Regions from separate parts of the Pseudomonas sp. GW822-FHT06D10 genome, predicted to be linked through region 2. Evidence: predicted binding sites of a transcription regulator. Region 2 holds the regulator's gene; each other region holds the start of a gene.
The links. The regulator FliA, encoded in region 2, starts transcription of late flagellar genes. The targets are predictions, from matches to a motif close to CTAAAGTTTNNNNNNNNNNNGCCGNTAA.
Positions count from the first base shown of each region.

Region 1: the regulator FliA is predicted to act here: its motif matches at 2,111-2,138, upstream of AC1RL5_RS20925 (flagellar protein MotY).
Region 3: the regulator FliA is predicted to act here: its motif matches at 2,445-2,472, upstream of AC1RL5_RS28260 (methyl-accepting chemotaxis protein).

Region 1 is NZ_JBXALN010000006.1:69,621-74,472, reverse strand. Features, by position in the region: gene AC1RL5_RS20930 (argininosuccinate synthase) at 1-1,003, opposite strand, end outside; gene AC1RL5_RS20925 (flagellar protein MotY) at 1,133-2,047, opposite strand; gene pyrC (dihydroorotase) at 2,204-3,250, shown strand; gene rnt (ribonuclease T) at 3,247-3,918, shown strand; gene AC1RL5_RS20910 (peroxiredoxin) at 3,989-4,591, opposite strand.
Region 2 is NZ_JBXALN010000012.1:112,745-117,596, forward strand. Features, by position in the region: gene flhF (flagellar biosynthesis GTPase FlhF) at 1-580, shown strand, start outside; gene fleN (flagellar synthesis regulator FleN) at 699-1,529, shown strand; gene fliA (RNA polymerase sigma factor FliA) at 1,526-2,266, shown strand; gene AC1RL5_RS30635 (chemotaxis response regulator CheY) at 2,432-2,803, shown strand; gene AC1RL5_RS30640 (protein phosphatase CheZ) at 2,834-3,622, shown strand; gene AC1RL5_RS30645 (chemotaxis protein CheA) at 3,635-4,852, shown strand, end outside.
Region 3 is NZ_JBXALN010000010.1:200,571-205,422, reverse strand. Features, by position in the region: gene acnA (aconitate hydratase AcnA) at 1-1,316, shown strand, start outside; gene AC1RL5_RS28265 (CPBP family intramembrane glutamic endopeptidase) at 1,493-2,284, shown strand; gene AC1RL5_RS28260 (methyl-accepting chemotaxis protein) at 2,502-4,067, shown strand; gene AC1RL5_RS28255 (alpha/beta family hydrolase) at 4,239-4,852, opposite strand, start outside.

The sequences.
Region 1 (4,852 bases), on a different contig from region 2:
AGGCGTCGATCATCTGTTGCAGCATCAGACGCTCAGGGCTCCACCAGTAGCCGGTGTAGATCAGGCTGGCGTACTTGGGCATCAGCTCGTCTTTGAGGTGAGCCACTTCGCGGTCCAGGGTGATGGACTCGATGGCGCGGTGAGCACGCAGCATGATGGTGCCGCCAGGTGTCTCGTAGCAGCCGCGGGACTTCATGCCCACGTAACGGTTCTCGACGATGTCCAGACGACCGATACCGTGTTCGCCACCGATGCGGTTCAGGGTCGCCAGCACGGTGGCCGGGGTCATCTCGACGCCGTCCAGTGCCACGATATCGCCGTTGCGGTAGGTCAGTTCCAGGTATTGCGGGGTATCTGGGGCCTTCTCCGGGGAGACAGTCCAGCGCCACATGTCTTCTTCGTGCTCGGTCCAGGTGTCTTCCAGCACGCCACCTTCATAGGAGATGTGCAGCAGGTTGGCATCCATCGAGTACGGGGATTTCTTCTTGCCGTGACGCTCGATCGGGATCCCGTGCTTCTCGGCGTAGTCCATCAGCTTCTCGCGGGACAGCAGGTCCCACTCGCGCCAAGGGGCAATCACCTTCACACCCGGCTTGAGGGCGTAGGCGCCCAGTTCGAAACGCACCTGATCGTTGCCCTTGCCGGTGGCGCCATGGGAAATGGCGTCGGCGCCGGTTTCGTTGGCGATTTCGATCAGGCGCTTGGCGATCAACGGACGAGCGATGGAAGTACCCAGCAGGTACTCGCCTTCGTAGACGGTATTGGCGCGGAACATCGGGAAGACGAAATCACGCACGAACTCTTCGCGCAGATCGTCGATGTAGATCTCTTTGACGCCCATGGCTTGCGCCTTGGCGCGGGCCGGCTCGACCTCTTCGCCTTGGCCCAGGTCAGCAGTGAAAGTCACTACTTCACAGTTGTAAGTATCCTGCAGCCACTTGAGGATCACCGAAGTGTCCAGGCCGCCCGAATACGCCAGAACGACCTTGTTAACGTCCGCCATGCCATCACTCCACGGGGTTGTACGGAAAGCCGCCAAGTCTACCGATCCACGCGGATAATTTACAGAGGCGCGACAGCTTATGACGACCAAGCGACAGATTATGTCGAGCGAGCGACGACGACAGCCGTATCAGGAAGTCGCCGCTGCGCTGGATCCGGAAGCCGCCTGAGGCGCTGGGGCCGGCTTTTCGACAGGAGCGACCCGCTCCAGATGCACATTGACCCGCCGGTTCTTCGCCCGGTTGGCCGCATTGGTGTTGGGGGCCAGGGGATAGCGCTCGCCATGGAAGCGCACCACGATCTGGTTTTCCGCCAGGCCATTGGCCTTGAAGAACTCCATGACCGCCAGCGCACGACGGCGCGACAGGTCACGGTTGGTCAGGCGGTTGCCACTGTTATCAGAGTGCCCGTCCAATTCGACATGATTGACCGTGGGGTCGGCCTTGATGAAGTCCACCATCACTTGCAGCTTGGCCTTGGCCCGGGCGTCCAGGTCGATGCCCCCCCCGGGGAAACCGATCTCGGCCTGCTTGACCTGTTCATAGTTCATCGGCAACAGCTTGGCCATGCAGCTTTGATAGTCGCCATAGGCCTTGCTGAACTTCACCGGCAACAGGCGTACCTCGGACACTCCGCCTTCGCGGGAGAAGTGCCGGACCACCGGGCTGCGCCCCTCCAGCAAACCGACGATCAGACGTCCGGCCTGCATCTGGTTGCTGTTGAACAGCACCCCATCGGTACCGGCCTTGACCGCCCCGAGGTTGATGTCGCCACGCCCCGGCTGCCAGGGGGCGGCGGCCGCAAGCAGGGTCGCGGAACCACCGGCCTGCATGGGGTTGAAACTCTTGAGGCGGAAAATCGCCTGCTCGCCGGCGCGACGAACGAATTCGCCGGAACCGAAATCGGTAACCGGTTGGATCAGGCGGCACTCGAACTTGTCACCTTCGACCGTCCACTCAATGCTCTCCAGGCGAGTCTGGAAAGTGAGAGCCATCGCAGGCAGGCTGGCAAACACACTGAGCAAGGCTAGATAACGCTGGCGCACGGGAGGCTCCACTGACGTGTACAACAGAAAAATCGACAGGCGTTAATACGCCATACCTTCGGGATATCGGTTGCTCGTCGCAAAACTTGATAGCGAGTGCCTGGAAGAGTCTTTTCCGGTAGCATTCCCCCGAGTTTTACCCGCCTGGAACCTCCAATGTCCGACCGCCTGACCCTGCTGCGTCCCGACGACTGGCATATTCATCTTCGCGATGGGGCCGTGTTGCCCAATACAGTCGCAGATGTCGCGCGCACCTTTGGCCGCGCCATCATCATGCCCAACCTGGTACCTCCGGTGCGCAACGCCGCGGAAGCCGACGCCTATCGCCAGCGCATTCTAGCTGCGCGCCCGGCCGGCAGCCGCTTCGAGCCACTGATGGTGCTCTACCTGACCGACCGTACCCAGCCGGAGGAAATCCGCGCGGCCAAGGCCTGCGGTTTCGTCCACGCCGCCAAGCTGTACCCGGCCGGCGCGACCACCAACTCGGATTCGGGCGTGACCAGCATCGACAAGATTTTCCCGGTGCTTGAAGCCATGGCCGAAGTCGGCCTGCCGCTGTTGATCCACGGCGAGGTAACCCGCGGCGACGTCGACGTCTTCGACCGCGAGAAAATCTTCATCGACGAGCACATGCGGCGTGTGGTTGAACGCTTCCCCAGCCTGAAAGTGGTGTTCGAACACATCACCACCGCTGAAGCCGTGCAGTTCGTCAAGGAGGCTTCGGCCAACGTTGGCGCAACCATCACCGCGCACCACCTGCTGTACAACCGCAACCACATGCTGGTGGGCGGTATACGTCCGCACTTCTATTGCCTGCCGATCCTCAAGCGCAACACCCACCAGGAAGCCCTGCTGGATGCGGCCACCAGCGGCAACGCGAAGTTCTTCCTCGGCACCGACTCGGCACCTCACGCCCAGCACGCCAAGGAAGCCGCTTGCGGTTGCGCCGGCTGCTACAGCGCCTACGCCGCCATCGAGCTGTACGCCGAAGCGTTCGAACAACGCAATGCCCTGGATCAGCTGGAAGCTTTCGCCAGCCTCAACGGCCCGCGCTTCTACGGCCTGCCGGCCAACACCGACAGCATCACCCTGGTCCGTGAAGAATGGACCGCTCCTGCCAGCCTGCCGTTTGGCGAGCTGACTGTCATTCCGCTGCGCGCCGGTGAAAAACTGCGCTGGCGCCTGCTGGAGGATCACTCGTGAGTGACGACCATTTCGACGACGAACAAGAAGGTAGCAGCGGCGGTCCTCGCCATCCGATGGCGGCACGCTTTCGCGGTTACCTGCCGGTAGTCGTCGATGTTGAAACCGGTGGCTTCAACTCGGCCACCGACGCCCTGCTGGAAATTGCCGCAACCACCATCGGCATGGACGAAAAAGGCTTCGTGTTCCCCGAACACACCTACTTCTTCCGGGTCGAGCCTTTCGAAGGCGCGAACATCGAAGCTGCAGCCCTGGAATTCACCGGGATCAAGCTTGACCATCCCCTGCGCATGGCTGTGAGCGAAGAAACCGCCCTCACCGATATTTTCCGCGGGGTGCGTAAGGCGCTGAAGGCCAATGGCTGCAAGCGCGCCATCCTGGTAGGCCACAACAGCAGCTTCGACCTGGGCTTCCTGAATGCCGCCGTGGCGCGCCTGGACATGAAGCGCAATCCGTTCCACCCGTTCTCCAGCTTCGATACCGCCACTCTGGCTGGCCTGGCATACGGCCAGACCGTGCTGGCCAAGGCCTGTCAGAGCGCAGACATCGACTTCGACGGTCGCGAGGCCCACTCGGCTCGCTACGACACCGAGAAGACCGCCGAGCTGTTCTGCGGCATCGTCAACCGCTGGAAACAGATGGGCGGCTGGCAGGATTTCGACGACTGAATAGTCGCTTTTCTTTGCCCCATAAAAAAACCGGCCCTAAGGCCGGTTTTTTTATGCGTGACGCCAAGCCTTACAGCTTGCCGGCGTTCTCGCTCAGGTAAGCAGCAACGCCTTCTGGCGAAGCGGTCATGCCCTTGTCGCCTTTCTTCCAGTTGGCAGGGCAGACTTCGCCGTGCTCTTCGTGGAACTGCAGAGCGTCGACCAGACGGATCAGCTCTTCCATGTTGCGGCCCAGTGGCAGGTCGTTGACGATCTGCGAGCGGACAACGCCTTTGTCGTCGATCAGGAACGCGCCACGGAAAGCCACGCCGCCTTCGGACTCAACGTCGTAGGCCTTGGCGATTTCGTGCTTCATGTCAGCAGCCATGATGTATTGAACCTGACCGATGCCGCCGGCATTGATCGGGGTGTTACGCCAGGCGTTGTGAGTGAAGTGCGAGTCGATGGACACAGCGATCACTTCAACGTTGCGTGCCTTGAAGTCGGCCATGCGGTGGTCCAGAGCGATCAGCTCGGACGGGCACACGAAGGTGAAGTCCAGTGGGTAGAAGAACACCAGGCCGTATTTGCCTTTGATGGCCGAGGACAGGGTGAAGCTGTCGACGATTTCGCCATTGCCGAGAACGGCCGGAACGGTGAAGTCAGGGGCTTGTTTGCCTACGAGTACGCTCATTGGATATCTCCTGGTGTGGACGTAGTAATGAAGAAGAAGGGTTGGCCCCGAGCCTGCCATGCTGATACGACAGCCCCGTGACGTGCGCCCTCTTCGCAAGGACCGACCATCATACACGGCGTTTTTAAGCTGTCCTTAGTGGTTTTTCCTCTGGCCGGCCTCCAACGCGAAAAATGCGAATGATCTGTCATTAATGCCAAGAAAAGCCGTTCGTCACTCAAGCAAGAATCAGCAACAAAGGGCGCCGAAACCACTTTGACA
Region 2 (4,852 bases):
CGGGGCGCAGAACATTGCCCTGGTGAGCATGGACAGCTACCGCATCGGCGCCCAGGAGCAGCTCAAGACCCTGGGGCGCATCCTCAATGTGTCGGTGACCCATGTGGACCCGGGCCAGTCCCTGGCCCAGGCACTGGATCCGCTGCTGCGCAAGCGCGTGGTGCTGATCGATACCGCCGGCCTGCAGGCCAGCGATCCGGCGTTGCGCATGCAACTGGAGAGCCTGGCCGGTCGTGGCATTCGTGCGAAGAACTATCTGGTACTGGCTACCACCAGCCAGAAACAGGTGCTGACCGCCGCCTACCACAGCTACAAACGCTGCGGCCTGGCCGGTTGCATCCTGACTAAACTTGATGAAACAGCCAGTCTTGGCGAAGTGCTGAGCCTGGCCATCAGTCATGAACTGCCGGTTGCCTATCTCACCGATGGTCCGCGGATTCCTGACGATCTGCACCTGCCTCGCCGGCATCAGCTGGTGAGTCGCGCGGTAAGCGTACAGATGCAGGAAGAACCCAGCGAGGAAGCCATGGCCGACATGTTCGCTGACCTTTACCACAGCCCGTCCAAACGGGTTGGCTGAGGTAATCATGAATAGATTGCAGTGTATCTACATCGATGGTCTGCCATGCATTGTTCCAATGGTGAACGCGCAGCCAGTTATGTGGCCCCGTCTAAGTAAGACAAGGTAAAGAAAGAACATGGGCAGCATGCATCCCGTACAGGTGATTGCGGTGACCGGCGGCAAAGGTGGCGTCGGCAAGACTAATGTGTCAGTGAACTTGTCCCTGGCTCTGGCTGAGCTCGGCCGGCGGGTCTTGCTGCTGGATGCCGACCTGGGACTGGCCAATGTCGATGTCCTGCTGGGCCTGACTCCCAAACATACCCTGGCCGACGTCATCGAGGGCCGTTGCGAGCTGCGCGATGTGCTGCTCCAGGGCCCTGGAGGCATCCGCATCGTACCGGCCGCCTCGGGTACCCAGAGCATGGTGCACCTGAGCCCCGCGCAGCACGCTGGCCTGATCCAGGCCTTCAGCGATATCGGCGACAATCTCGATGTGCTGGTGATCGACACCGCTGCGGGTATTGGTGACTCGGTAGTCAGCTTTGTCCGCGCGGCCCAGGAAGTACTGCTGGTGGTGTGCGACGAGCCGACCTCGATCACGGACGCCTACGCGCTGATCAAACTGCTCAACCGCGACTACGGCATGAACCGTTTCCGGGTCCTGGCCAACATGGCTCAGAGCCCTCAGGAAGGTCGCAACCTGTTTGCAAAATTGACCAAGGTCACGGATCGCTTCCTGGACGTGGCCTTACAATACGTCGGCGCAGTTCCCTACGACGAAAGCGTACGCAAGGCCGTGCAAAAGCAGCGTGCGGTCTATGAAGCCTTTCCTCGTTCGAAGTGTGCATTGGCGTTCAAGGCCATCGCGCAAAAAGTCGATACCTGGCCGTTGCCGGCGAACCCACGCGGGCATCTGGAGTTTTTTGTCGAGCGGCTAGTGCATCAAACAGCGGGACCGGTGCTATGACTGCCAGTGGCTACAACCTCTACAAGAAGTCGGCGCGTGACAGCCAGTACGAATTGATCGAGCGCTACGCGCCTCTGGTCAAGCGTATTGCCTATCACCTGCTGGCGCGGTTGCCGGCCAGTGTTCAGGTAGAAGACCTGATTCAGGCCGGGATGATCGGTTTGCTCGAAGTGTCGACCAAATACGACGCGAGCAAGGGGGCGAGTTTCGAAACCTACGCGGGTATCCGTATCCGTGGGGCGATGCTCGACGAGGTTCGTAAAGGCGACTGGGCACCGCGTTCGGTGCACCGTAATACGCGCATGGTCAGTGATGCGATTCGCGCAATTGAAGCTAAAACCGGTCGTGACGCTAAAGATCATGAAGTTGCGGCCGAACTTCAATTGAGTCTCGACGATTATTACGGGATTTTGAACGACACCTTGGGCAGCCGCCTGTTCAGTTTCGACGACCTGTTGCAGGACGGCGAGCATGAAGGGCTGCATGAGGATGGCGCCAGTGCTCATCTCGAGCCGTCACGGGACCTGGAGGATGAACGCTTCCAGGCCGCGTTGGCGGATGCGATTGCCAATTTGCCGGAGCGCGAGCGACTGGTGTTGGCGCTGTACTACGACGAAGAGCTGAACCTCAAGGAAATCGGTGAGGTCCTGGGGGTCAGCGAATCGCGGGTCAGCCAGTTACACAGCCAGTGCGCAGCCCGTTTGCGGGGGCGTTTGGGGGAGTGGCGAGCGCGCTGACAGGCAGTGTGGGGACACTGCGTTCAGGACCGGTGAAGCAAGCGCTGCACCGGTCTTGCAGTATGTGCTCCATGCAGTCGTTGTGTGTTATGCCGGATTGATTGAATGGCGCGTTCAGGTGCTGGATGCGTTTAAGACTGCTTGGAGGTCGAATTGGACAAGAACATGAAAATCCTCATCGTTGATGACTTTTCAACGATGCGGCGGATCATTAAGAACCTGTTGCGTGATCTGGGATTCACCAACACGGTCGAGGCCGACGATGGCACTACCGCCATTCCGGTACTCAACAGCGGGAGCATCGACTTTCTGGTAACGGACTGGAACATGCCGGGCATGACCGGTATCGACCTGCTGCGCCACGTGCGCGCCGATGAAAAACTCAAGCACCTGCCGGTATTGATGGTGACTGCTGAAGCCAAGCGCGAGCAGATCATCGAAGCTGCCCAGGCCGGCGTAAACGGCTATGTCGTCAAACCATTCACGGCTCAGGCGTTGAAAGAGAAGATCGAAAAAATCTTCGAACGCATCGGTTGAGACGCGTAGCCATTCCGCCACGGGGGAGCTATGGAGCATAACGAATCTTCACTGGGCGACTTTGAGTCGACCCTGAAAAAACATGCGCTGGAACTGGTCGAGAGCCTTGAAAAGGGCCGGTTCGGCGAAGCGGTGCAATTGATCCATGAGCTCAATCAGACCCGTGACCGCGGCCTGTACCAGGAAGTGGGCAAGCTCACCCGCGAGCTGCATAGCGCGATCGTCAATTTCCAGATTGACCCGCACATGCCGCAAGCCGAGGAAGTTTCACAGATCACGGATGCCACTGAGCGCCTGTCCTATGTGGTCCGGCTGACGGAAGCCGCAGCCAACCGCACCATGGACCTGGTGGAGAGCAGCACCCCGCTGGTCAACGGCCTGAGCACTGAAGCCCAGGCCTTGAGCGCAGACTGGGGGCGCTTCATGCGGCGCGAGGTCGGCGCTGAAGAGTTTCGCGAGCTGGCGCGCCGGGTCGACAGTTTCCTGACGCGCAGCGAACAGGAAACCCGTACCGTTTCCGGCCACCTCAACGACATTCTGCTGGCGCAGGATTACCAGGACCTGACCGGTCAGGTGATCAAGCGTGTGACCCAGTTGGTCACGGAAGTCGAAAGCAATCTGCTCAAACTCGTCTTGATGGCCAGCCAGGTCGATCGTTTCGCCGGTATCGAACATGACCGTGAATCGATCCTCGCTGAAAAAGATCCGCAAAAACATCTCGCCAAGGGTGAAGGTCCGCAGATTCATGCCGATAAACGGGAAGACGTTATGTCCGGTCAGGACGATGTAGACGATTTGCTTTCCAGCCTTGGATTCTAGGAGCACCCATTAATGAGCTTCGGCGCCGATGAAGAGATCCTTCAGGATTTCCTGGTTGAGGCCGGCGAGATTCTAGAGCAACTGTCCGAACAACTGGTCGAGCTGGAAAGCCGGCCGGATGATGCGGATTTGCTCAATGCAATTTTTCGCGGTTTTCACACTGTTAAAGGGGGCGCCGGCTTCCTCCAGCTCAATGAGCTGGTGGAGTGCTGCCACATCGCCGAGAACGTCTTCGACATCCTGCGCAAGGGTGAGCGGCGAGTCGACTCGGAACTGATGGACGTGGTGCTTGAAGCTCTGGACGCGGTGAACGGCATGTTCAGCCAGGTCCGTGAGCGCACCGAAATCACCGCTGCCACACCGGAGTTGCTGGCGGCCCTGGCGCGCCTGGCCGAACCTGCCGGTGCCGAGCCTGCAGCACCTGCTGTGGAAGAGGTGGTTGAGCCGGTTGCCGAGCCTGTGGCTGAAGAAAGCCCGGCAGGGGACATCACCGATAACGAATTCGAGCTGTTGCTCGACTCGCTGAATGCCGCCAAGGCCGAAGCCGAAGCAGCGCCTGCCGCCGCACCTGCGGCCCAGGGCGAGCCGGCCAGCGATGAAATCACCGACGCCGAGTTCGAATCCCTGCTCGATCAGTTGCACGGCAAGGGCCAGTTCGCCCCGGATGCCGTGGCACCGGCCGCGGCCAGTGCCACCAGTGGTGCGGCTGGCGCAGGTGATGAGATCACCGACGATGAATTCGAAGCATTGCTGGACCAGTTGCATGGCAAGGGCAACTTCGCCGTGGAGGCCCTGGATTCGGCCGTGGCGGCGGCGCCTGCCGCTCCTGCCGCAGCCGCACCAAGCGCAGCCGCAGCCGGCAGCGACCTGATCACCGATCACGAATTCGAATCCCTGCTGGATGAGTTGCACGGCAAGGGCAAATTCTCCGAAACCCCGGGTGCGGCCAAGCCAGCCGCGGCTACTGCGGCTCCGGCTGCGGCGGCCACCGCTGCCGTCGTCAAGCCGGCGGCGAAGAAGCCCGAGCCCAAGGCCGAGGCGCCGAAAGCTGCCGCTGCTCCTGCTGCGGCCCCGGCCCCGGCTCGCGCCGCCGCTGCGGCCCCGCCGGCGGAAAAGCCTGCCAGCGAAGCGGAAACCACGGTGCGTGTCGATACCGCGCGCCTGGACGAAATCATGAACATGGTGGGCGAGCTGGTGCTGGTGCGTAACCGCCTGGTGCGCCTGGGCCTC
Region 3 (4,852 bases), on a different contig from region 2:
AAGGCCTGCAACGCAAACCCTGGGTCAAGAGCTCGCTGGCCCCAGGTTCCAAGGTGGTGACCGACTACTACAAGGCTGCCGGCCTGACGCCCTACCTGGACCAACTGGGCTTCGATCTGGTGGGATACGGCTGCACCACCTGCATCGGCAACTCCGGCCCGCTGCAGGAGCCGATCGAGAAAGCCATCCAGCAGGCCGACCTCAGCGTGGCCTCGGTGCTGTCGGGCAACCGCAACTTCGAGGGCCGGGTGCATCCACTGGTGAAAACCAACTGGCTGGCCTCGCCCCCCCTGGTCGTGGCCTATGCCCTGGCGGGCACGGTGCGCATCGACATCAGCAGCGAGCCTCTGGGCCAGGGCAAGGACGGCCAGCCGGTGTACCTGCGGGACATCTGGCCCAGCAGCAAGGAGATCGCCGACGCCGTGGCCCAGGTCAACACTCGGATGTTCCACAAGGAGTACGCCGAAGTGTTCGCCGGGGATGCACAGTGGCAAGCCATCGAAGTGCCGCAGGCCGCCACCTATGTGTGGCAGGACGACTCCACCTATATCCAGCACCCGCCGTTCTTCGATGACATCGCCGGCCCGCTGCCGCAGATCACCGATGTCAGCGGCGCCCGGGTACTGGCCCTGCTGGGGGACTCGGTGACCACCGACCACATCTCCCCGGCCGGCAACATCAAGGCCGACAGCCCGGCTGGCCGCTACCTGCGGGACAAGGGCGTGGAACCGAGGGACTTCAACTCCTACGGCTCACGGCGCGGCAACCACGAAGTGATGATGCGCGGTACCTTCGCCAACATCCGCATTCGCAACGAAATGCTCGGCGGCGAGGAAGGTGGCAACACCTTGTACATTCCCACCGGCGAGAAGTTGGCGATCTATGACGCAGCCATGCGCTACCAGGCCGACGGCACGCCGCTGGTGGTGATCGCCGGCCAGGAATACGGCACCGGTTCGAGCCGCGACTGGGCGGCCAAAGGCACCAACCTGCTGGGAGTCAAGGCAGTGATCGCCGAAAGCTTCGAACGTATCCACCGCTCCAACCTGGTGGGCATGGGCGTCCTGCCCTTGCAGTTCAAGCTGGACCAGAACCGCAAGAGCCTGAAGCTGACCGGCAAGGAAACCCTGGACATTCTCGGCCTCAGCGGTACGGAACTGACGCCGCGGATGAACCTGACCCTGGTGATCACCCGTGAGGATGGCAGCCAGGAGAAGATCGAGGTGCTGTGCCGCATCGATACCTTGAATGAAGTGGAATACTTCAAGTCCGGCGGGATCCTGCACTACGTTCTGCGGCAACTGATTGCCTCCTGACGCTGCCTGAAAAAAACACCGCCTTCGGGCGGTGTTTTGCATTGGGCTGCCGTACCAGGACGAGGTGGTTATACTGCGCGCCCGCCAAATCTGACTCACCGGTCGCAATGGCGACTACAGATCCGGCGCAGTACTACGTCTCTGCAATACCCATTCTTACGCAACAAGGATTCCCCATGACCGCTCTGCCATGGATGTACCTGGCACTTCTTTCCATTGGCTACGCACTGGCCCTGACCTACGGGCAACTAGGCCTGCTGGCCGCCCTGTCGATCTTGCTGCTGTTGGCTGCCGGCTTTGCCGTGCGCCAGCAACGCAGCCGCGTCGGCCAGTACCTGGGCCACGGCCTGTTCGTGGTGCTCGCCCTGGCCCTGGCCATGCACTGGCTGCCCGGGTTCTACAATGGCCGGGCCATCGACCCGCAACGCTTCACCGACGATGCCGTGCCCTTCTCCCTGTACCTGAATCAGGACAAGCCGCTGATCGGCTTCTGGCTGCTGCTGGTATGCCCGTGGATAGTCGGGCGGCGCTCATTGCGCCTGTCGCTGTATGCCACCGCCGTGGCCCTGACTCTGTGTGCGGTAGCCGCACTGGGCGGCGCACTGCTGCTGGGCATGATCAATTGGGCGCCGAAATGGCCGGAGCAGGCCTGGCTCTGGGTACTGAACAACCTGCTGCTGGTGACCCTGGTGGAAGAGGCGCTGTTCCGCGGCTATATCCAGGGCGGCCTGAGCCGGCGCTTCAAGGCCCTGCCCTACGGCGAGAACCTGGCCCTGTTGTGCGCGGCGCTGCTGTTCGGCCTGGTGCACCTGGGCGCGGGGTGGCAATGGACCCTACTGGCAGGCATCGCCGGCGTCGGCTACGGTCTGGCCTATCGTTTTGGCGGCCTGGGGGCGGCGATAGCCACTCACTTCGGTCTCAACCTGTTGCATTTCGGCCTCTTCACCTACCCGATGCTGGCCGGATAACCCGCCAGCTGTTTTACCAAACCAGTACTTCAGGACTATTGACTGCCAAGGAAGAACGTCAATGATTAGCCCCTCGCCAACGCCGGCTGAAACCTGTCGGCGCTTTTTGCAAGCGACACATTCTGCCAATGAGACCCAGAGCCGATTATTGAAAAATAATTTCAATAATCGGTTGAAGCGGCCGACAACCTATCAAAGCCTTGCGGATTGAAAAACCATGCGTAATAACCAGCCTGTCACTCAGCGCGAACGTACCTTCCCGGCTCAACAACGGTTGATTTCCACCACCGACGCCAAAGGCGTGATCACCTACTGCAATGACGCCTTTGTCGAGATCAGTGGGTTCTCCCGTGAAGAACTGGTTCGCGCACCGCACAACCTGGTACGTCACCCTGATGTGCCGGCGGCGGTGTTCGCGCACATGTGGGGCACCTTGAAACAAGGCTTGCCATGGATGGGCATCGTCAAGAACCGCTGCAAGACCGGCGACCACTACTGGGTCAACGCCTATGTGACACCGATCTTCGAAGGCAGCCAGGTGGTAGGTTACGAGTCGGTCCGGGTCAAGCCCACCGCCGAACAGGTGCGCCGCGCCGAAGCCCTCTACCAGCGCATCAACACTGGCAAGTCGGCCATTCCCAAGCGTGACAAGTGGCTGCCTGTGCTGCAGGACTGGCTGCCGTTCATCCTGGTCAGCCAGCTGAGCTTCATGATCGGTGCCTGGCTCAACTCCCACTGGGGCTTCGCCCTGGCCGCCGCGCTCTCGGTGCCCCTGGGCCTGCTGGGCCTGAGCTGGCAGCAGCGCGGCCTCAAGCGCCTGCTGCGCCTGGCCGAGCAGACCACCTCCGACCCGCTGATCGCTCAGATGTACACCGACAGCCGCGGCGCCCAGGCCCGCCTGGAGATGTCGATCCTGAGCCAGGAAGCGCGCTTGAAGACCTGCCTGACCCGCCTGCAGGACACGGCCGAGCACCTCAACGAGCAGGCCCGCCAGTCCGACACCCTGGCCCACAACAGCTCCAGCGGCCTGGAGCGCCAACGGGTCGAGACCGAACAGGTGGCCACCGCGGTCAACCAGATGGCCGCCACCACCCAGGAAGTGGCCAGCCACGTGCAACGCACCGCCGACGCAACCCAAGAAGCCAATCGCCTGACCGGCCGTGGCCGCGATATCGCCGGCGAAACCCGCGAAGCCATCCAGCGCCTGTCGGTGGTGGTGGGCGAAACCGGGCTGACGGTAACCCAACTGGCCAAGGACAGTGACGAGATCGGCGGCGTTGTCGACGTGATCAAGGGCATTGCCGACCAGACCAACCTGCTGGCCCTGAACGCAGCCATCGAAGCCGCCCGCGCCGGTGAAATGGGCCGCGGCTTTGCCGTGGTGGCCGACGAGGTGCGTCAGTTGGCGCAGCGCACCAGTGAATCCACCGGGCAGATCCATACCCTGATCGCCAAGCTGCAGCAGACAGCCGCCACCGCCGTTCAGACCATGGACGCTGGTCATCGTCAGGCCGAAGAAGGCGTGGCCCGGGTGCTGGAAGCCGACCAGGCACTGGTGGGCATCAGCGAAGCGGTGGCCAACATCACCGACATGACCACCCAGATCGCTGCCGCCACCGAAGAGCAAAGCTCGGTGGCCGAAGAGATCAGCCGCAACATCAGCACCATCGCGCAACTGGCGGACCAGACTTCGGAGCAGGCCCAGCATTCGGCCGAGCTCAGCGAAGCGCTGACCCGCACCGCAAACACCCAGTACTCGCTGGTGGAGCGCTTCAACCGCTAAGCCCCCCCTTAGGGCCGGCAACAAAAAACCGGAAGCCAAGGCTTCCGGTTTTTTTATGCCCGCAAACCCACCCGACAACCGTAGGAGCGAGCTTGCTCGCGATAAATCTTCACCGCGCTCCAAATTCGAAGGCCGGGTGAACGTTTCGCGAGCAAGCTCGCTCCTGCAGGATCAGCTCAGCGCTTTCAGGAAGGCAGCAACCTTGAGCGCCGCAGATTCCAGATGCTGCTCATGGCTGAAACCCGAGGCCTTCAGGGGCTTGAGATCGTGATCAGCGGCCGTCAGCCAGTACAACTCGATACTGGCTGCCAATGTGTAGGCCTCGACCGCCTGGCGATTGCCCAGGGCGTCACGCTCGCCCTGCACGATCAAGCTTGGCACTGACAGATCAGCCAGATGCGCCACCCGCGGTTTTTCCGGTTTGCCGGCGGCATAGAACGGATAGCCCAGGCACACCAATGCATCGGCCTGCAGTTCATCGGCCAGCAAACTGGCCATGCGCCCGCCCATGGACTTGCCGCCCACCGCCAACACCCCAGTGACATAAGGTCGCACCAGGGCATGCACCTCGCGCCAGCATTCCAGCAGCCTGGGCGCCGGGTTAGGCGGGCGTTTGCCGCCGTCCAGGCGCCGCTGGGCCATGTAGGGAAACTCGAAGCGCAAGACGTTCACCCCATGTCCCGCAAGGCGTACAGCAATATCGTTCATGAACCCACTGTCCATGGGCGCGCCGGCGCCATGGGCGAGGATCAGGGTCGGCGCCGACCGCACCTCGACGCCCTGCG